DNA from 4 places in the Spiroplasma sp. SV19 genome. Region 1 is predicted to be linked to each of the others. Evidence: riboswitches for the same ligand, from Rfam matches in the RefSeq annotation. Region 1 holds a riboswitch; each other region holds the start of a gene.
The links. A riboswitch is a leader RNA that binds a small molecule or an ion and turns the genes downstream of it on or off. The one in region 1 is predicted to bind cobalamin.
Positions count from the first base shown of each region.

Region 2: it holds a riboswitch for cobalamin, as region 1 does, so the genes downstream of both, deoD (purine-nucleoside phosphorylase) here and E7Y35_RS06585 (hypothetical protein) in region 1, are expected to answer to the same signal.
Region 3: it holds a riboswitch for cobalamin, as region 1 does, so the genes downstream of both, E7Y35_RS05235 (hypothetical protein) here and E7Y35_RS06585 (hypothetical protein) in region 1, are expected to answer to the same signal.
Region 4: it holds a riboswitch for cobalamin, as region 1 does, so the genes downstream of both, E7Y35_RS04510 (hypothetical protein) here and E7Y35_RS06585 (hypothetical protein) in region 1, are expected to answer to the same signal.

Region 1 covers NZ_CP045455.1:1,352,186-1,357,720, forward strand. The annotation lists gene E7Y35_RS06580 (hypothetical protein) at 1-349, opposite strand, end outside; gene E7Y35_RS06585 (hypothetical protein) at 366-857, opposite strand; cobalamin riboswitch at 997-1,186, opposite strand; gene E7Y35_RS06590 (Cof-type HAD-IIB family hydrolase) at 1,371-2,213, shown strand; gene E7Y35_RS06595 (alpha/beta hydrolase) at 2,352-3,413, shown strand; gene E7Y35_RS06600 (amino acid permease) at 3,416-4,813, shown strand; gene E7Y35_RS06605 (hypothetical protein) at 4,998-5,321, shown strand; gene E7Y35_RS06610 (hypothetical protein) at 5,451-5,535, shown strand, end outside.
Region 2 covers NZ_CP045455.1:372,622-378,156, forward strand. The annotation lists gene E7Y35_RS01755 (TIR domain-containing protein) at 1-277, opposite strand, end outside; gene E7Y35_RS01760 (bifunctional 4-hydroxy-2-oxoglutarate aldolase/2-dehydro-3-deoxy-phosphogluconate aldolase) at 401-1,015, opposite strand; gene tkt (transketolase) at 1,019-3,004, opposite strand; gene E7Y35_RS01770 (deoxynucleoside kinase) at 3,050-3,673, opposite strand; gene deoD (purine-nucleoside phosphorylase) at 3,693-4,403, opposite strand; cobalamin riboswitch at 4,805-4,976, opposite strand; gene E7Y35_RS01780 (hypothetical protein) at 5,096-5,311, shown strand; gene E7Y35_RS01785 (hypothetical protein) at 5,420-5,535, shown strand, end outside.
Region 3 covers NZ_CP045455.1:1,081,976-1,087,510, reverse strand. The annotation lists gene E7Y35_RS05255 (PTS fructose transporter subunit IIC) at 1-660, opposite strand, end outside; gene E7Y35_RS05250 (hypothetical protein) at 681-1,475, opposite strand; gene E7Y35_RS05245 (MurR/RpiR family transcriptional regulator) at 1,554-2,438, opposite strand; gene E7Y35_RS05240 (hypothetical protein) at 2,589-2,939, opposite strand; gene E7Y35_RS05235 (hypothetical protein) at 2,983-3,966, opposite strand; cobalamin riboswitch at 4,122-4,307, opposite strand; gene E7Y35_RS05230 (hypothetical protein) at 4,310-5,104, opposite strand; gene E7Y35_RS05225 (5-formyltetrahydrofolate cyclo-ligase) at 5,122-5,535, opposite strand, start outside.
Region 4 covers NZ_CP045455.1:925,298-930,832, forward strand. The annotation lists gene E7Y35_RS04500 (ATP-binding cassette domain-containing protein) at 7-1,395, opposite strand; gene E7Y35_RS04505 (hypothetical protein) at 1,504-2,388, opposite strand; gene E7Y35_RS04510 (hypothetical protein) at 2,439-2,906, opposite strand; cobalamin riboswitch at 2,988-3,154, opposite strand; gene rpmE (50S ribosomal protein L31) at 3,224-3,529, opposite strand; gene E7Y35_RS04520 (L-ribulose-5-phosphate 4-epimerase) at 3,709-4,404, opposite strand; gene E7Y35_RS04525 (L-ribulose-5-phosphate 3-epimerase) at 4,406-5,257, opposite strand; gene E7Y35_RS04530 (3-dehydro-L-gulonate-6-phosphate decarboxylase) at 5,260-5,535, opposite strand, start outside.

The DNA of each region.
Region 1 (5,535 bases):
AGCCACAAATAATTATCATCATTCATCATCATCAATAAACAAATTGTTTACAAAGAAACATAATAATGCCGTATAAGTTAAAAATAATAAAGTACATAATACTTCAATCAGCAACGCCAAAGTAAACCATATTTAATGCACAATAAACATTGATAATCCCAAACCCAACTTCAAGGGTAAAGAAAATAATACTAAACATTAAAATGAAAGTAACAAATTCAATGTTTGGTAAAAAAGCAAAGGCAATTTTCAAAGCGAGAGCTAAACCACTGAAAAGGGCAATGACGGTCATTTTTAAGGTTACTTTTAGAGTTGAGGGTCAAATATCTTCTTTCTTAATTTTTTTCACATTTATTCACTCATTTCTAAGGGTTGGTTACATTATTAATAACAAAGCGAAAGACATTATCCGTGTTTGGGGTTAATCAAAGTAAATCAATTCCAACATTACAAGAATTGTTTGAACCATGACAATCCTTATTAATGTGTTCTGCATCGGGCTGATTGTTATCACCACTTTGAATGTTAAAGTATTTTACTTTAGGGTCTAATTCAACCGTCCCAACTCGTTTGACAAAAGTACCAATTGTGCTAGAAGATAAACCAAAATCATTTGGATAGTTAACTAAAACATCAGCTAGATTAGCAGCATGTTGAACATTTAATCCTTTTGTAAAGTAAACACTATAATCTTCTTTTTGACCAAGAATAGTTACGGTATAAGTACTTTGAGAATTGTTTTTACGATGTTCTTGATAGTATTTTGGAATATAATACAAGTTTAAAACAATAGCCGTTAAAAGAATTAACGCTAAGGGTAGATAACGTAAATATTTTTTTCATGAAAAATTTTTCATTTTTAATAATTCCTTTTAAAAATAGTGGTAATAAAAACCCATTCTTGAGGAAAACATTATTATATTTATGAGAGGCAAAGTATTATTTAACGATAATAAATTATTTACTCACAAATACCACAATCCCAGGGATATTTATTTTTACCAAGAGTTAACGGCAGGTCTACTGGCTTAGAATCATTTTACTAATTGTCTCTTCCCAAAAAAAGTTTTTCAGTGAGTAAATACAATGTTCATCATCATTACAGTTGCTGGGACAGCTTGAGAATATTAACTCAATTCCCTTTTCAAAACATTCCTTAATGTTTACCGCTAATTCAAATGAAAGCGTGGTGCTTTACGGTTTAATTATAAACTAAAATTTTTCTTGCGGAAAGGGTTTTGAGGTCTCTTTTTCTTTTCTACTAGGAACAGCGGAATTAAAACTAACAAATAATTATTGTAACTTTAACAATATCTTTTACAAGTAATAAAAAATAGATTAAAATTATTTTATATAGGAGAATAATGATTATGACAGATATTAAGTTAATTGCTGTTGATTTAGATGGAACAGCCTTAAATTCAACTGGTGAAATGTCACCGTATACATTACAAGTTTTAAAAGGCTTAGCTACTAAAGATATTAAGTTAGTAATTGCGACCGGGCGACCACTATATCAAACAAAACATATTGTAACAAAGTTAGGCTTAACTGATGCGAATGATTTTACTGTCAGTTTAAATGGTTCAGTTGTGGCAAATAATGCGACAGAAGAAATTTTATTTTGTGATTATTTTGATCCGCAATTATTACGAGAGCTTTATACTGATGTCTTAGCATTTGACTTAGACACATTAATTATGTTTGACGCTGATCATTCTTCGTTTAATAAAATGTTGTTACATTGTAAAGGGTTTGAAGATAAAATGACAAAACACTATTTATCATCTTTTACAGAAGTTCAAGACGAAGTAACGGCATGTTTATATACAAATAATTTTAATGTTAATGTTAATAAAATTTATATTAGTAGTTATACTTCTGATATTAATCGTCTTGTTGCAAAGTGAAAAGATAAAATTGAAATTTCACAAGAAATCCGTGGTGATCGTTCGGCGTTAGAGGTTACTAGTCGTCATATTAATAAAGCGAGTGGTATTGCACAAATTTGTCAAAAATACCAGTTAAAAGCTAAGAATGTGATGGCGTTTGGTAATGAACATAATGATGTTGCAATGTTACAGTGAGCTGGCATTGGTGTGGCAATGGGGAATGCTCCGGATGATGTTAAAGGAATTGCTAATTTGGTAGCTGAAGATAATGACCATGATGGAATTGCCAAAGTAATTGAAACGATAGTTTTTGGAGCATAATAAGAAATCGTTGCTATTAAAGTTAGCAATAAATTTCATTATGCTAACTTTTTTTCAGCAAAAAATGATATTTTAAATTGTTTTTGCGCAAAACTTTTGTTACAGTAAGAATATTATTTCAAAAAAAGGATTAAAAAAATGAAAGTAATTGAAAAAACCCCGCATAAAAAAACGTTAAATGATGGTTATCATAAATTTTGTTTTAATTGATGACGTCTCTTGGGGATGATAGTATTATTTCCGTTAGTTTATTTCTGATCAAAAAAATATGTTAAAGATTTTTTTACATTTACTCAAACATATCAACGTAGTGGGTTAATGACAATTGACGCAACAACATTTGATTTTAATAGTTTTGCGGTATATCAGCAAGATGTTATTGCCAAAAAATTAGATCAATTTAATTTTAGTTTTAGTACAGAAGAAATAGCAGCCATGAAAACTGCAACAATTTTAAATCAGCATCAAGACCCAATTAGTATCCTTTATTTACAACATTCTAATTCAAACAAATGGGTAATTGGTTTACACGGTTGAACAGAAAACAAGTATTTAGGGCTGCGACAAGTATTTTATTTTTATCAGCAAGGTTATAATGTCTTAACTTTTGACAGTGTTGCTCATGGTTTAAGTGGGGGGAATTATACTGGGATTGGTTACTTGAATGCACAAAACTTAAGTGATGTTATTCAATGACTTCAAGCTAATTATCATCCGCAAGAAATTGGGTTAATTGGAAATAGTATGGGTGCTGCTTGTTTAACAAAATATTTAATTGATGAAGGTTATCAAAATCCACTTGTGCATTGAGCAGTTAGTGATTGTGGTTTTAGCAATTTATTAGTGCAATTTCGATATGTGATGCAATATCGTTATCAACATCCGTGGTGGTTAATTAGTTTTGGTTTAACAAAGAAATTTAAGAACGAAATTGGTTTTAAGTTACGAAAATATAATTTATTAAAACAAGCGAAACGATTAAAAGATTTTCCAATGTTAATTTTCCATGGTGATCATGATGATTTTGTTCCTTATTTTATGAGTAAAGAATTTTTTACAAGAAAAGTCAAATATGAACGACCCGGACAAAGTCAACTATTATCATTATTAAACGTTAACCATGTTGAAGCAATTTCAAAGGGGCATCAAGTTTATATTGCGGCAATTAAAGCATTTTTAATCCAACAAGAAAGGAAATAAGAATGAAATTACAAAAAAAATATGGCTTTTGACAAATTTTAGCGTTAGCAATTTCAGCAACATTAGGTTCTTCAATTTTAGTTTCGTTTGGGCAAGTTGCTTTTCAAGCTCAGTTTAACCCTATCTTAATTATTGTTGCTTGAATTTTAGGGGGCTTATTAGTTTTACCAGAAATGTTATTACTATCTGAAGGAGCTACTTCTTATCCTGAAAACGGTACAAGTTATTATTGAATTAAGCGTGCAAAGTGAAATGCTTGTTCATTTTGATTTGGTTGAATTATGGTGTTGTTTGTTAGTGCGACAGCTGTTGCGACAGCTTGCTTAGCATTGGGTAATATTTTAATTACATTATTAAAGTTAGATAACGAATGATATGGTAAATTGTTTGGAATTATAATTTTATTAGTGTTAGTTATTATGCAGGTTTTTGTTAAAAAAAGCAGTGGTTATTCACAAATTATTTTTGCTTTATTAAAAGGATTGCCCATTGCTTTAGTGCTAGTTATTGCGATGGTTTATGGTAATACTGCTAGTTTTACAGATGATACAATCCAGAAAAATTTAAGTCAAATTTATCTTTCATCATTTTTATTATTACCAGCAACAGCAATGACCATGTTTGCTTATTCTGGTATGGAAGCGATTACTTATGTTAGTGGTGAAGTGATTAATCCTCGCAAAAATATTCCCCGCGCAATGATTACTGCCACGATTGCTATTATTTTATTATATATTATTTTAGCAATTGGGTTATTAACAATTAATAAACCACAACAATGGTTAGGCCCAACGGGATTTAATAATGTCTGATATTATGCGATTAGTAATAATCCAGCTATTCCACCATTTTTAAATTATTTGTTTTCGATTTTAGCAATTTTTATTTTTGTGGGATCATTAAATTCATTTTTAGTTTATCACTCACGATTAATTTTTAAAATGAGTGAAGAAAAGGATTTTTTTGGATTTTTTCAAAAAACAACCAAGCGGACTAATATGCCATATTTAGCCATCCTGTTTTTAGTAAGCTTAGCAATTATTTACATTTTATGAACATCATTGTTTAATGTCACAAATTATTTTATTATTGCGGTTAGTGTTTTAAAATTTATTACAATGCTTAGTTTAATATATTTACGACAGAAAGATGCTAATTATCAACCACTTTATCAAAAACCACTTTTTATTATTTTGGTTATTTTAGCTTTAAGTTCTTGTACAATTACTTTTATTGGTTCAATTTTAGCAATGTACTATTATGCAATGGTTACAGCAAATATGTGAGAATTATGGAATTGTCTTATTGTATTGGGCGTAATGTTAAGTGGTTATCCGCTGTATTATTTAAAAAAATGAATAGCAGATAAAAAAAGAGCTAAAAAACAACATTTTCAATAGTTATTAAACGATGATTTTGCGGAAAAAGATAAACCTTTTGCAAAATAATTTTCTTTAAAATTATTTTAATGATATAATGGTTTTGTTCATATGACAATATAATAAATCTTTCTTTTTTTCAATTAAAATATAAGGTATGATTTTTTAAGTATTCATTTGAATAAGAGAAAGGAGGACCGTAAAAGTGTATAATAATAGACCGAATCAAAAATTTACCAAAAGAGCTGATGATATTATTAACGATGAAAAGTTTTTATTGGCGGATAAACAACCTACTTTAAAAACAGTAACTAGTAAAGACGGCCAAACAAGAGATTTATGTGAATTTTGAGTTTTAGATAATGGTGAAGAAGTGCAATGTGTAGTATGAAACGATTTAGCAGAAAGATTTAATGCTGAATTTAATCTGGACAATTTTAAATCAGTTATCATTACTTACCGAAAAAATCTTAATGATTTTACTGGGAAAATGCGTTATAGTGTACGTCAGTTCTCATTTACTAACTAGTGTTTACTGTTCTCAAATAAAATAAAAATTCGTCTTTGACGGATTTTTATTTTATTTGAGAACAAGACTTTTTCTGGGAAAAATGGTATAATATCAAAAGAATAGAATTACGAGGATGAAGGAAGTTTTATGGAGAAAACATATGTAATAAAAGTATTAGCAAAAAAAGACACAAAATTAAATTATAAGGAAGCAATGGCATTAACACAGCAAA
Region 2 (5,535 bases), 480 kb from region 1:
GTTCCACCATTAATCCAAATTCCATATGCGTCCCAGCATCTCATCCATCTAACTCCAAAATAACATAATCCGCGGCAGTTAACCCAGCATAATCTAAGTCAAAAATTGCTTTATTAGTTGGTCGAACTGCTTTGTTTGTTTCAAAATCAACCGGATTACCAATAATAAAATTTGGAAACATTACTCGTAACTGCTCTCCTTCTGCTTTGCGAGTATTTCATTGTGCTTCAGTAAACATACTACCAGCATTATAAATTACTTTTTTATTATCTTGCATTATTATTCTTCTCCTTACTGTTTCTATATTTAAACATTATCATTACAATATTTTATAATTTTTATAAATAAATATTATATTTATTTCAAAAAATAGTTTTATTTTTACATTTTAAAATCAAACTTAATTTAGATTAATTGTATTAATTATTGTCTGGATTTTTTCCTGTTCAATAATTTTATTATTAATATTACCTGTTACAAAAGTTCCGACTGCAATTAAGTCATATCCTAATGCCTTTGCCTCTTTTAAATTTGTTAAATCAATCCCACCAGAAGCCATATATATTTTGTTTGGAAAAAAGGTTTTTATTGTTTGAATAAAATTTAATTTAAAAGCAGTTGCTGGAAAAATCTTAATGATTTCTCAGTCAGCATTAACAATATTAGTTACTTCTTGCAACGTCATTGCTCCTGGAATATATATTAGTCCTTTGCGATGACAAAAATCACTAATAGCACGGTTAAAAATAGGTCCAACTAAAAATTGCGCCCCCGCTTCAGCAGCTTGCATTGCCTCTGTTAATGTTAAAACGGTTCCAGCCCCAATTAAAATTGATGGGTATTTTTTTCGTAATGTTTTAATTAATAATTCAACTTTGGGAATTGTAAAAGTTAATTCTAAACATGTTACTTGCAAATTGATTAACATTTCACAAAATTTTTGTGCAACATTATAATCTTGATTACGAATGACATAAAAAACTTTCTGTTCTAAAATTTTGGCAAAAAGATTCATTGCTTAACCGATATATTTTTTAATTCTTTGAATAATAGCATCTTGATCCAAGCCTTTGTATTTAATAACGGCATCAACACTCCCTGATAAACCATAGTCATTAACACCAATCACCAAACCAGTTTTGCCAACAAATTTATATCAAACATAATCATTAGAAAACTCAATCGCAATTACTTTTGCAAAGTTTTTTGGAAGTACTTTTTCTTGATAGTCCCCCGGTTGTTGTTCAAATAGTTCAACACAAGGCATGGAAACAACACGGATATTTTCGTTAATTGCTTTCGCAGCATTAATTGCGACCGGTACTTCTGTTCCTGTTGCAATAATAATTGCTGTTAATGGTTTTGTCGTATCTTCAGACACAACAATATATCCTCCTTGTAAAGTTTGTTCATAACAAGTCTCTGTTAACTGATATGGTGTATCTTGTCGCGATAAAATTAATGCACTAGGAGTTGACTTTGCTTCAACAGCAAGTTTTAAACAACCAATTGCTTCTTTAATATCTGCTGGACGTAAAACATTTAAATTTGGACAATTCCGTAACATTGCTAATTGTTCAACTGGTTGGTGCGATTTACCATCAAAACCAACCCCAATTGAATCATGTGAATAAGCAAAAATAACAGGTAAATTTTGAATACATGCCATTCTAAGGCATGGTTTCATATAATCAGAAAAAATTAAAAATGTTGAGTTAAAACTTTTTAACCCTTGATGTAATTCAATTCCAATACTAATTGTACCCGCTGCAAATTCACGAACACCAAAATGAATATTATTATTTTGGGGACTATTAATTGTTCATGATCCATTATAACCAATAATCTTTGTGGCTGTACCCAAATCAGCACTCCCACCAAACATATTATTAGAACAGTTTTGTTGATAATGTTTAAAGACATCACCCATAATAATTCGTGTTCCTGCTTTTTTACTTTTATCAGTTGTTAATAACGATTTAAAAGCTGTTAAATCAACAACTGGTGAATTAAATAATTGTGCATATTCTAGTGGGAAAGCAGTTTGATAAGCTGCTAATTTTGTTAATCATCCTTGATATGCTTTTTCACCACGTTTAATAAAAGTATCATTTCAATAAGTTTTGACATCTGGGTCAACATAAAATTGGGGATGTTCAAAATCATAAAAGGTTTGAACTTGTTGCATTTCTTCGGGAGTAAATGGTGATGAATGCATTGGTGAACCTTGTTTTGGGTGACCATAACCAATAATTGTTTTACATTCAATTAAAGTTGGTTTATCACTCTTTTGTGCGACTGATATTGCCTTTTTAATTGCTGTTAAATCCTCATCCGCATTCTCAACAAGAATATAATTTCAATTTTGAGCTTCAAAAAACTGTTGATAATTTACTTTTAAAACTTCCTCACATTTGGTATCTAATTGACAGTCGTTTGAATCATATAACATAATTAACTTATTTAGTTTTCATACTCCAGCTAGCTGGATTGCTTCAAGTGCTCCCCCTTCTTGTAAATCACCGTCACTACACAAAACATAAGTATAATGATCAATAATGTCATATCCTGGTTTATTAAATTTAGCAGCTAAATGTTGTTCAGCTAATGCCATTCCAACCCCATAGCCAACTCCTTGTCCTAATGGTCCCGATGAATTATCAACCCCCGGGGTTACTCCATATTCGGGATGAGCTGGTGTTTTTGAATTAATATGACGATATTTTTTTAAATCATCAATTGTTAAATCATAACCAGCAAAATGTAAAATCGCATACTGCAGCGTTGAAGCATGTCCTGGTGATAAAACAAACCGATCACGATTAATTCAGTCAGGAACAGCTGGGTTAGCAATTAAATTATTTAAATAAATTGCTTGCATCATTGGCGCTGCACTCAAAACAATTCCTGGGTGACCAGTTTTATTATAGATAATTGGATCTAAACCTAAAATTCGTAAGTTACTTAAACTTTTTGTTTCAATATTATTATTTGTATCTTTCATTTACTTTTCCTCCTCATAAATCTAAAATATTACCGATAATTATTTTTAAATTAAACAAAAAACTTTATTATCTATCATTACCAAGTTCTGCATAATAAAGGCCATCTTTTCTGCAAAATTATCATTATCAGCATCAACAACAATGAAATGATAATCATTTTTTAATTCATGATATAAAACCTCATATTGTTCATTTAATTTTTCTCAATAATAGTATGGAGTCTCTAATTCTAATACTCGACCCCGATTATTAACTCGTTCAACAGCTTTTGCTGTGGAAACTTTTAAATAAATAATAACATCAAATCCTAATTTCTGCTTTAAAATTGGGGTAATAACATTTTGAAAAAAACGATTGTAAACTTTAAAATCAACATCATTCATAATTTCTAGCAAATGTGAAACCCGAACAAAAACAGGGTCTTCTAAAATTGTTCGATCAAAGACAGTATTTGTTAAATTATCAATTGCAAAAAATTGTTCAATTCTCGTTGTCAACATATAAATTTGCATCTTAAAGGCAAAACCTTTCATATCCTGATAAAAATCATTAAAATATGGGTTCTCTTCTACGGGTTCTTTAAATAAATTATAATTTAACTGTTGACATAATGCTTCACTAACTTTTGTCTTACCAGCACCAACAGTCCCAAAAACAGCAATTTTCATTTTCTATTCCTTCCTTATGTTATTTAATTAGTTGCGTTGCCGTTGCTAAAGCCAATTGCACCATTGCCATAAAATTATTTTGACGTTCCATTGCCGAAGCTGTTTGTTTTGTCACAAGATTATCAGAAATAGTTAGCAATGTTGCTGCCTGTTTTTTAGTAACAACTGCATTAGCAAACAAAGCATATGATTCCATTTCTACAACATCTAAATTATGTTCTTTGGTAAATGCTAATGAACTATCATAACGATAAAAAACATCAGCAGCATGAGCAATCCCAGTATGTGTTTTAATTCCTTGCGCTACCGCCACTTCTTCAATTGTATTAAATAAGGTCTCACTTGCAGGAATTAGATTTGAATCAATATTTGCAGCAATCTTGGCATAATTACTTTCTCCAAATGCTTCACGAACATTAAAAATATCGTATAATTTTAACTCTGTTTTATAACTACCCGCAGAACCAATACGGATAATATAATCAACATCATAAAATTTAAATAATTCATATGAATAAATCCCAATACTGGGGCAACCCATCCCACTTCCAGCAATTGTAATTTTAACATTTTGATATTTTCCGGTATATATGAACATATTTCGAACTTCATTAACTAACTTATAATCTGTTAAATATTTTTCAGCAATTGCTTTTGCTCGTAATGGATCACCAGGCATTAAAACAACTTTTGCAATGTCTGTTTCTTTTGCATTAATATGTGGTGTCATTTTGTATTTCCTTCCTTTATTTATCCTTTGATTGGATTAACAGTCCTATTAATTAAGTTATTATTTAAAATTTTGGTTTCAACAATAAATTTAAACAAAACGAAAAGGAATATTTTAAGATATTCATATAAGAAATGTTTAATTAACAGTTTTATTTTTATTTCATAAATTAAGTTAATAAAAAAATTAAAATTATAAAGAATTTTAAAATTAATTTTATTAAACTTAAAAATTTTCTAATTATTATATTTTAAATAATGCCTTAATAGGATTATCACTTTAAATTAACAACTAAAAAACGCTTTTTGACGTCTTTCAAATTATTATTTAATAGTTTTTAACTAATAAATAAATTAATTATCCAACCCCAGGGATAATAACTATAAAGGCAGCACTGATAAAATATCAATGTTTTTTAGATCGGTCTACTGGCTCAGTTTCACTTTACTCGCTATTCCTTCTCAAGAAGTATCTTCTCAATGGCATAATGTTAGCTTTCATCCACTTTACAGTTGCTGGGACAGCCTAGGACTTGCACCTAATTCCCGTAACATCCAAAATTGCTTTTTAAAGTTGTTAAAGTAATAATATAAAGTTTATTTTTAAAATGCAAGTTAAAATTAAACTTTTTTGTGAAAACCATACACATTTAAGACCACCTAAATCTTTAAAATTAAATTAGAAGGTTTAAAATGATAGCAAGTATTATTACAGAAAACGAGTTATATAAATTACATCGTGGTTTTAAAAAATGATATGGGCAAGTTGCAGCAACTAAGGAAACAAATTATATTTATAATAATTCATCGAATTATTTTAATTTATGTCATAAATATTATCTTAAAACCCATTCATTAAATCAGTTAATTAAATTATTTTATAGAGAGAAACAAACATTTTACAATTAATCAAACAAAATTAAAGAGTTTTTAAAAAATTCTTATAGTTTTGAGTGATTTAAAAAACATTCAACACAACCAAAAACTATTTATTATGTTTATGATAAATCTTATAAAATGAAAGTAGCACAAATGATTAAAAATTATCGTGAAAATTATGGCACAGGAATTTATGAGTTTTATAATTTAACATTGGCAAATTATTTTACATATCAAAATAAGCCGATTAGACA
Region 3 (5,535 bases), 270 kb from region 1:
AATCATTGCTGGAACTACTCCTGGTTTATCTGCAATTGAATAAGCAACAAATCCAGCAAATAATGGAATCATTAATTTAAATCCTAATGCGCCAACATCCATTAAAAATTGTGGTAATTTACGAGTTGATAAAACTCAATTCTGTCCATAATCACCATAATTATCAACATACTCAGTTTGAAAAGCACATAAATTTGCAATCGCCATTAAAATCCCTGCCGCAATTGTCATTGGAATCATCCAAGAAATTCCCGTCATTAAGTGCGATAAAACACCTCGTTTTTTGGTTGTCCCAAATGTAACAACCCCTGTTTTTGTTCCTTTCGCGCCATAAATAGTCGCTGCTGCTAATGCTTGAATAATTAATTCCCTCGGATTTTTAATCGCTGCGTTAACACCGGTTTTGAAAACGCGTTTTCCATTAAAACGAGATAAATCAATCTTGACATCAGCAGCAATAATAACAACCTCGGCTTCCGCAATTTGTTCTAAGGTTAAAGCATTTTCAGCACCAATTGTGCCTTGCGTTTCGACATAAATTTCATAGCCCTTTTCAACTGCTGCTTTTTTCAAACCATCAGCAGCCATATAAGTGTGCGCAACTCCAGCAGCACAAGCTGTAATTGCCACAATCTTAATTTTTTTATTATCTTTATCCATTTTTTGTTATTCCTCCTTTTTTAATCACTAAAATCTGCTGAAACATAAAAGTAAATTGGATCAAAGTTAAATTTTGCTTGTGGAGAAAAAGTAATTAAAAAACGAATGGTATAAACAAAAGTATTTGTCTTTTGATAAGTTTTTAATAAGATAATAATATTATTAGTAGTATCTAGATTAAAAATTTTTCCTTTTTCTCATAGTTTATCAATGTTTAAATAAGAGTAATTACCTCCTTGCCCCTCAGCAGGAAGTTGATTTTGATTTGAAAAAGTTATTATTGTATCATTTTTATCTTTTCACTTAAAATTAGTCATTACATCAGGGTTACTTACCCCATCATATAATCATTTGGAGGTTGTTGAAGCATCATTAATTCCATAAATATTTGCCATCCGAACTGAAAAATAGGCCGCTTTAAACAAACTAGCATTAAGATTATTGTTTTGATAAAAATTACTATCATCAGTTCCTGTTAAACTTTTTTGCTGATTAACATTATTTGTAACATAAGTACTAACAAGGTTCGTAATATTATCAGAAGCTGTTCGTGCGTTAGTGATTGCTTTTTGATCCGTTGGATTCTGTAAATCATCTATGGTTGGTTTTGGCATTGGTAACGTACCGATAATGCCTAAATCAACAATAGACCCTGGATTGTGATTGTTATATCCTGATTGAGACTGTAAATGTGCCATAATCTGACGAAGTTGTTCAACTTTTAATGGTGGTGTTGTTCATGAACAAGCAACTACTGGTGAAACAGAACTCATCGTTAAACCTACAACCGATAACTTTAAAAGCATTTTTCGCATTATTATTCCTCCTATATCGCAATTTAATTGTATGCATTTCAAAATTATATCGGTAATTTTAATAAAAAGAATGGAATACTATTCCATTCTTTTTTGTTTTTGTAATAATTTATTGTTATGTCAACTTTCCATTTCATTTGAGAAACTGTCGCACTGATCAATTTTTTCCTTGTTTTTTTCATATAATAAATTTTTTAAATAATCAGTGAAAAAAAGAAAACTTCATAATGGTGAAAAAATTAAATTACTTTCAATGTCATTAATTCTTCGCACTTGATTATCAATATAAATAGTTAAATCACTATATTTTAATAAAGTTGATTGGGGGTTACTTGTAATTAAAATAATTTTTGCCTTAATTTTTTCACGTTTTAATAAAGCCAATAATTTTTGCGTAAACGCATGCAAACCCCGCATTGAAAATACAATTAAAAGATCATCTTTCGTGATTTTTAAAATTTTACTTGTGACAATATTTTTTCCCTTTTCTAGGATTGAAGTCGAATACCCAAAATGAGTTAACATTCCACATAAATCATTTAAAGCAATTAGACTGTGTCCCATTCCAAAAGCATAAATTTTTTTTGCTCGATTAATTTCATCTAACAAACAATTAATTTTCTTTTGTTGGTCATCAAACATTAAAGCATTAATATAATTGGAAACTTGATAATTATCTTGAATTTTTTCTAAAATATTATTATCCTTATTATAATCAGAAATATTTGCTAAACTAATTCCTTTTAAAATCCCCAATTTATAAACATAATCACGAAGCCCGCTTACTTTTATTTTTTTGAAGAAAGCATAAATAAAGCTCATTCCAACCCCATAACGACAACTAACAGCTTTTAAATTGGAGTTAATTAAAAAATGGTAGTTTTGAATTGTAAAATTATAAAAATCTAATTCTTGTTCTGATAAAATACTTAAATCTAATATTACGTCTTGATATGAACTCATAAGTCATCTCCTTTTAAAATAATCCCCCATCATATTTTTGCCTTTTTTACTTTGTTTATATTCTTAATTAAATAATAACTTAAAAACAAAAAAAAAAAAAAATGACATTAATGGTAAATAATGTCATTTTTTCATAAAAATTAAAATTTTTTATTCATGGACAAAAATCCAACCTAATGCTCCAACTCCAATGAAAAGATTAGGTATGGCCCCTAAATAAGTTCAGGGTGATTGATAATCTGCTTTAACAAAGAATCCAATTAGGAAAATGACTGCTAAACTAGTAATTGCTAAAGCTCACAATAGTGATCAAAATCCCGGTTTAACTGATAGCGGAACTAAAATATATAAAATCCCTAGAATCAGTAATACTGGTCAACTTGTATCTCAACCATAAATTGAAGTTTTTGTTGGAACACCTGCTGCAAACAAGATTCCAATTATAATAATTCAAGCCGCACCAATAAACATTAAAATCTTTGGTCATGTCAAATTTTTCATATTTTTTTCTCCTTTCAATAATTAAATTAATTATACCGGAAAACTATGAAATTATTTTGGCATTTTTATAACCTTCAGTATTAAAAGAATTTACTTTTTTTGATTTTAAATATGTCAAAATGTTAGACGCACGAAAGGCATTATTAATTGCAGGAATTAGTTGTGGTGAAACATATTGGGCATTATTTTCACCTTTAATTTTAAAATAAAAACCTCAGTGGGGTAGTAGGTATTTTATTTTGTTAAAGCTATTATTTATTCAATCTTCTTGATAATTTAAATCAATCCGAAATACATTTTGGACATCTGTCTTGGACACTTTGATTGAACCTTTACTTACAAGGCTTAATGGAATGTTCATTCCCACTTGAATTTTGTTTTCAGTGCTACTTCAAACACCATAAATTGCCTTTTGAATATCTGTTTGCAATAAGCTCTCTCATCGATTTGAGTCTCATCATACAAATTTTGTTCCATTTACTCCTTGAACTGGATGCGAATCAGCAATTGTTCCATATTGTTCAAACTCTTTTTGAAAGCGATCATTTAATTGCTTCATATTTTTGCTATTTTTAATGTCTTGTCACTTATCTTGTGCCATCATTGTATATTCTCCAACAGCCGTATTTTGTGTTAAAAAGGGATCAGAAATATACATACCATTATTGGTTTTAGTAAATATTATTGGCTCATAAATCTGAGTTACAAGTCGCATATTAGCAGTATCACCAAATGATAACTTTTTCATCACTTCATCAATATTGGTAATATTCTTAAAATAGACATAAACATGACTTTCTTGGTTAAGATCTAACCAATTGTCTTTTTGAATGCTACTTCTTGCCGATGGTAAATAATAATTATCATAACCAACGGTAAATTGCTCTGATGCAGCAGTTTTCATCTGATAAATCCAATCTGGATCTTGATATGAAATAAACTCATCAATATTTTTACAAGCAATAATTGTGGCAGTTGGAGACAAAATAAATGCACTACTCAATAGCACCATTAGTATTTTTTTCATATTCTTTTTGAACTCTTTCTAGCAGATTAGCAATTGACAATTTAATTCTAGTTACAGTAAACAAAAAAGCATTCCCAAAATGCTTTTTATATAACAATCATTAAATTATTTGTTTGCAAAATAATTACATGACTCACACCCAGGAGTTATATAATAAGACTAATTAAATTTAGAAAGGTCTACTGGCTTAACTTCATCCTACTAACCGCCTTCCCAAAAAATATTTTCAGTGGCTTATGGTGTTCGTCCATATCACAGTTGCTGGGACAGCTCAAGATTTGCACTTCATTCCCTAACTCTAAATAACTATATATTAAATTGTCTAAAAATATCATATCATATTTTATTTATCTTGATAATAATTAATTACAAAAATTAAACTAAAAAAAGCAAGACCAGAAGTAAGACTAATTAAACTTGGTAATCAAATATTATGTAATTCAGCAAAATATGTTAAATTTGGATATAGATTAGAATCTAAAATTCATTCCGGAACTGATCAAAAGAACGCACTTCCCATAATTGACGATGAATAACTTGGTACTAATAAATAACCAATAATATTTAAAATTTTATCACTACGAACAACCCCAAGGGGAAAAAACAATCCTGCTAAAAAAGCAAAAACTAAAAAAACAGTAATTGCAGTTACTAAAATAACTTTTAAATCGTTCGAACAAAGAGCAACTAAAATTCCAATTAAAGAAGCAACTAAAGATCCTAAAATAATTGCTCAAAAAAAACTAAACCAGTTAATTCATTCAACATGAATTGCTTCGCCATAACTTAGAAAAGCAATTAAAAATAATCATAATGATCCGACTAAACTAGTAATCACATTAATTAAAATTAAAACAAAAACTAATTGATACATTGATGCTTTTAATAAATGTAGTTGCCGAGCAAAACTTGTTTTTCGGAATTCATAAAAAGCAATTGATAAATCAAGAATTCCATTTAAAACACCAACCAGCAAAATTGACCCTGGTAATGCTAAATAACTAGCATTACTATTAAACATATTAGTAACACGAACACTAATAAAGTATAGTAGCACGGGCAAAACTAATGTTATTAAATAAGTATGTAATGATTTAAATCAATATTTACTAACAATCCGTAATAATGGCAAATTCATGGTTACTCCTTGTCTAATTAAGCACTAATAATTGTTTCAATTCTAACATCATGTTTTTCAATTGGTAATGGTTCTGGTACTAATTGTTCAATAAAAGCTAACCCAATTACTGTTTTTTGATAATTCTTTAAAAAACGATCATAATAACCCTTCCCATAGCCTAACCGAAAATAATTTTGATCAAACGCAACGATTGGCACAACAATAATATCAATTTCGTTTTTATTAATTAAGGGCAATGTAATTAGTGGTTCATAAAGCCCATACCGTTGATTAAATTCTAAATCAGCAGTTAAATTAGTAATTTGATAAAATTGTAAATCATTTTCTACCATTCGGGGAAGAAAAACATTGATTTTTGCTGCCAATAATTTTTCAATAATTAAAGTTGTGCCAACTTCTCCTTTAATTGAATAATAAAGCGCAATATT
Region 4 (5,535 bases), 430 kb from region 1:
AAAACGTTATTTGTGGATTATAATTTTTAAAGTTAATAAAATTTCATTTAATTCAATAGCTTCATTATGTGTTAGATTATCAAAAGTATTATGCAAAATAATTAATTCTTTATTTGTTAAAATTGCATTAATTAATCTAATCTTTGTATGATCAAAACTACTTAAATTTTTAGTAATTTTAAATCAATTCATTTTAATATTTAAATTAGTCATTAGTTCTTTGACTTGCTCAAATGCTTGATTATAAACTGTTACAATTTTTTCATTTGCTGCAGCAATCGCAAGTGAATTATCTTCTTCATGTTCGATTAATTTATTATTTAATAATGCTAAATGGTATTTATGAAAATACTCTAAAACTTTTCCTTTAATAATTGTTGCTTCATCTGGCAACAAATTAGAAATTAGTTGTTCTTGTTTTTGATTATAATTAAACCATTGGTCTTCTGCTAATTTTAATCAAGTAACAACATTGATAGAATTACTTTTATGCAAAATCCCTTTAATAATATTTTTTCGTTCACTATCACGCATAACAGTATTCATAACGTTAAGACGATATTTCTTTAAAGCTTTCCTTACTTTAATTAGCTTATATCGTTCATAAAGAATTTCAGTCTGCAAAATTTTTAAATACTTCTCACAGACAAGTTTTGCCCCAATAAACCCAAAATTTTTATTTTTAATCTTTCTTTTCTTTGCAATTTCATAACAATCACATAAATAATCTAATTCTGAAATATAATAAATCTTATCTCATAAGGCTTGTAAAAACGCAAGAAAACCTTCGTAAACACGAATCTCTTCTTTTTTGTAAGTATATGTATGCAAACTTTGAATTAAAATTGAATCCTTGTCATCTATTAAAATTTTAGCAATTTCTTTTTTATGAAATTCACTAATTTGTGTTAAATACGTTTCAATTCATTCTTCTTTAATTCGAATTGAATTATGAAAATATTCATTAATAATTTTATCTGTTTTTGATATTAAATCTTTTTTATTTAAATCATTACCTATAAAAGTTAAGTTTTTATAATGGTATTTATTTTTAATGTATTTTAAAGAACTATCATGTAAAAATTTTGGTGTTTTCAAAATATGATAGGCTAACCGTAGTTTAGTTGGCAAAAACCCTAACCGTAATGTCCCTGGTGAAACATAACCAATTTTTCGTTCTTTTGGAAGTAAGGCAGTAATATTTTGATTATTTAAGTAAATTTTCCCACTGCGTGGTTTTCTTTTCCCTAATAAAAGTTTTAAAAAATATAACTGTGAAAATTTGTTTTCAAAATAAGTTCCTAGAACCTCTTGGCTATTAACGTCAAAATTTAAATCAGTAAAAACCATTTTTTTATAACGTTTATATTTTAAATTACTAATCTTTAATCCCATTAAAACACCACTCTTCTAGTTATTTTTATTATACCCAAATAAAAATAATAAAAAACACTTATTCTTAAGTTAATGATTTTATTAACCCTCCATAGTGTTTTATATAAATTACATAATTTTATATCTAATTTCCATCCCTAAACTCAATCTTGGTTGATAATCTAACCCTTCAATATTTAACACAAAATTAAATGTTGTCGGGATTTTAACTAAACTATTAGCAGGTTCGTCTAACTTCTTAATTTGATTACCCTTTGGGGGAATAATTTTTTTAAGATTAAGTTTTTTATTAAGACCCTTATTTTCACTAATAAAATTATCAATAAAAGTTTTTGCTTTTTCTTCCAAATACTTTGTATTTATTGCATTACTTAAATCATTAAAATCTAATTTACTCTTATCAATTTCAATATTATTTTGTTCAATATAACCCTTGTATTTTTTCAGAACATATTCATTTAACTCATCACTTTCATTTGGAATAATTGGAATTTTAAAAGTTACTTTTTGTTCAACATTCATGTCAGTAAAACGCATTTTTCAAACCCCAGCTTCGAACCATTTCTCAGCTACTTTTAAACATTTCACAGCTAAAGTAACATTAACCATTTTATTTTCATCAAGAGTCAATTCTTGATCACTAAGAATGGTAAAGGTTGCCGCAAACGGGTAATCTAAATAAACGCGAAAATCATTAATTGCTGACACATCTTCTGCAAATCCTAATGGAGCAATTTTGCGTTGTGGTAAATTTAAAAAAAGAGTACTTAATTGATCGCTTGTGGGCTTAAAAAAATACTTTTGACTTCCCTCTTGCTTACGAATACCAAATGATTGATAAATATCACCTTGCAAAATTGTAAAATTACTCGGTAGTGTCGGTAAATTTTCCTCACTTTTATTATTTTGATTTAAATTTTGACAACTAACTAAACTTGTTGTCGTTGTTAGAGCCAATGATAAAATTAGTAAATTAGTTAATATTTTTTTCATAATTATAGAAAACTCCTTTCTTGAAAAGGATAAATAGGATTATGATTTAATTAAATATTAGTTAAAATAAAATCAAATAATTGGTCTTGTTCTCAAACATCGCGAAAAACTAAACCATCAATTCCAACCGAACAATAATTCGTTGGATTAGTACTAAATTTACAAAATGGATGTGTACTTGAGTAAATTGCTCAATAATTCTTATTAAAATCTGTTGTACGATAGTCAACTCTAATTAACAGACGTCCAAATGCTGTTTCATTAAGTCCAAAAAAATCTGAATCAGATGCTAACATATCACCTAAACTTACTAACGAATTATAAAAAGTAATTCTATCGACAACTTTCCCACTTTCATCTTTTATTGTGATTTTAACACTATTAACGTGATATCCATCCGTACCATTTTGTGAAGTTTTTTCCGTAATTGATGGAGTTACTTGTTGTAATGTTATATTTGCTATAGTTGTTGCACTAATCGTTAAACTTGTTAATGCAGTTAATATATTTTTAACCATGCTTTTGTTCTCCTCTTGTTTTTTATGCTTATATTTTTATTTTATGTGTAAAATAAATTAATCCTATTTACCTAGTAGGACTCTTATTAAATTTATAAGGCCGGTCTACTGGCTTAACTTCATCCTACTAGTTAACCCTTCCCAAATTATTATTCAGTGGTTTATTAACATTCGTCAGTTTTACAGTTGCTAGGACAGCTTAAGACTTTCACTTAATTCCCTTTAATCCTTTATAAACTTTTAAAGTAGTCTACTTTTATTATAAACAAAAAAAAAAAAAAAACACTTTTATCTTGTTAAGATAAAAGTTTTCTTCCTTACTCTGCTTTTTGATTATCAGATTTTGGTTTTGCTGTTTTTTTATTAAGTTCTTTTTGTGTTTTTGATGCTGCTTCTGTTTGCTTTACTAATTCTTCTTTTTTATTAAATTTAGATTTAAAGCGCTCAACACGTCCTGCGGCATTAGCAAATTGTTGGTTACCAGTATAGAAGGGATGGCATGAAGAACAAGTATCAACTTTCAATTCTTCCCCCTTAGTAGAACCACTCATGCGCTCTGTTCCACAAGTTGTACACATGATTTTAGTATCAAAATATTTTGGATGGATTCCTTCTCTTGCCATATAATTCACCTCTCTTTTAATAATATGGATGCATATTATTTGCACGTAAATAATGATAACACATATTATCAATAAAAACAAAAATTATTTAAGAATCTTTACAAATTAATTAATAGCAGTTTTAAAAGAGGTTACTTTTTCATTAAACATCTAATTCAAATTTCTTATGCGGTTAATTATTATTTTTGACCATAGTATGCATCTTTACCATGTTTACGATAATAATGTTTATCTAATAAACTCTGTGCTACTTTATTAGTGTCTTGGTTTAATAAATATGTTTGAAAAGCCATCTGACTAACGATTTCTAAAATCTTTGCATTTTTAACTGCTGCTAATGGTGAAGCACCAAATGTAAATGGCCCGTGGTTATTGCAAAGAATCGCGGGCATCATGTCGAGAGTTAGTTGATGATCGTTAAAAGTTTCAACAATTTTAACTCCCGTTTCATGCTCATAATTAGTAGTAATTTGTTCAACATTTAATGGTTTTGTACAAGGAATCGGTCCATAAAAAGTATCAGCATGGGTTGTTCCTAATGGTGGAATATCTAATCCACTTTGTGCTCATGTTGTAGCATAAATAGAATGAGTATGCGTAATACCACCAAGATCAGGAAAATGATTATATAAATAAAGATGGGTTGGGGTATCAGTTGAAGGAGAATACGAGCCTTCAACGATATTTCCCCTTAAATCAACAACAACCATTTTATCAACACTTAAATCATTGTAAGCAACCCCAGATGGTTTAATTACCATTAAACCACTTTCTCGATCAATCCCACTAACATTGCCTCATGTAAAGGTAATTAACTTATATTCTTCTAATAACAAATTAGCTGCTAATACATCAACTTTTAATTGTTCTAGCATCTTATCATCCTCCTTTTGTAAATTGCTGACGAACAAAACTTACCGCTGCTGCTAATGCTGATTCTGAATCAGGATCATCTTCATATCATGCTTCTAACATAAATGATCCTTGATAATTGTTTGCCTTTAAAAATTGAAAAATTTTAATAAAATCAACACAACCACTTCCAAATGGCACTTTTTTAAATTTACCAGGACTGCTTTTTGTTACAGCAATGGTATCTTTAACATGCAAACCTACTATTTCGGTTAATCCAAGTTCTAATTCAGAAATAACATTTTTGCCACATCAAGCAGATAAGTTCCCAAGATCTGGATAAACTGCTAATCACGGTGAAGGTACTGCTTTTTTTAAAATTAAATATTTAGTAATTGTATTTAAAAAAGGATCATCCATAGTTTCTAATGCTAACATAACACCATAACGGTTTGCGATTGCTAACCCTTTTTGTAAATTTTTTAAAAAATTTGCTGCTGTCACATCAGTTTTTTGTTCATAATATACATCATAACCAGCGAGTTGAATAATTCGAACTCCCAACTTAACAGCTAACTGAATGCATTGCTCTAGTAATTGTAAAGAATAATCTTGGATTTGTTTGTCCAAACTTCCTAAGGGGTATTTTCGTTGGGCAGAAAAACAAATTGAACGAATTTTAACACCAGTTTTTGCTTGTAAAAAATTAATTTCAGTAATTTCCTTCTCTGTTCATTCTAATCGTGCTAAGCGTACCTCTGATTCATCAATTGATAATTCAATAAAATCAAACTGATATTTTTGGGCAAGAGCAAATTTTTTTACTCACGGAACTGGAGGTAAGGCCTTTTCATAAATGCCAAATTGATTTTTCATGATTATTGTCATTTCGTTTGCAACTGTTGTTGAAAACTTAAAGCTGCTTCACGAGGATCTGCTGCATCTCGAATTGCCCGACCAGCAATAACAATATAAATTGGAAAGGCAGTAAATAATGCTAAATCTGTAATTTCAACTCCTCCAGTAAGAGTAACTTTAAAACCTAAAGCAACTAACTGGGTAATCTTATCAAAATCAGCAGCTCCTCACTGACTTCCGGCTGCTTGCGCATCACGTGAACGATGATAAACAACTTGTTCAACCCCAACTGCTCG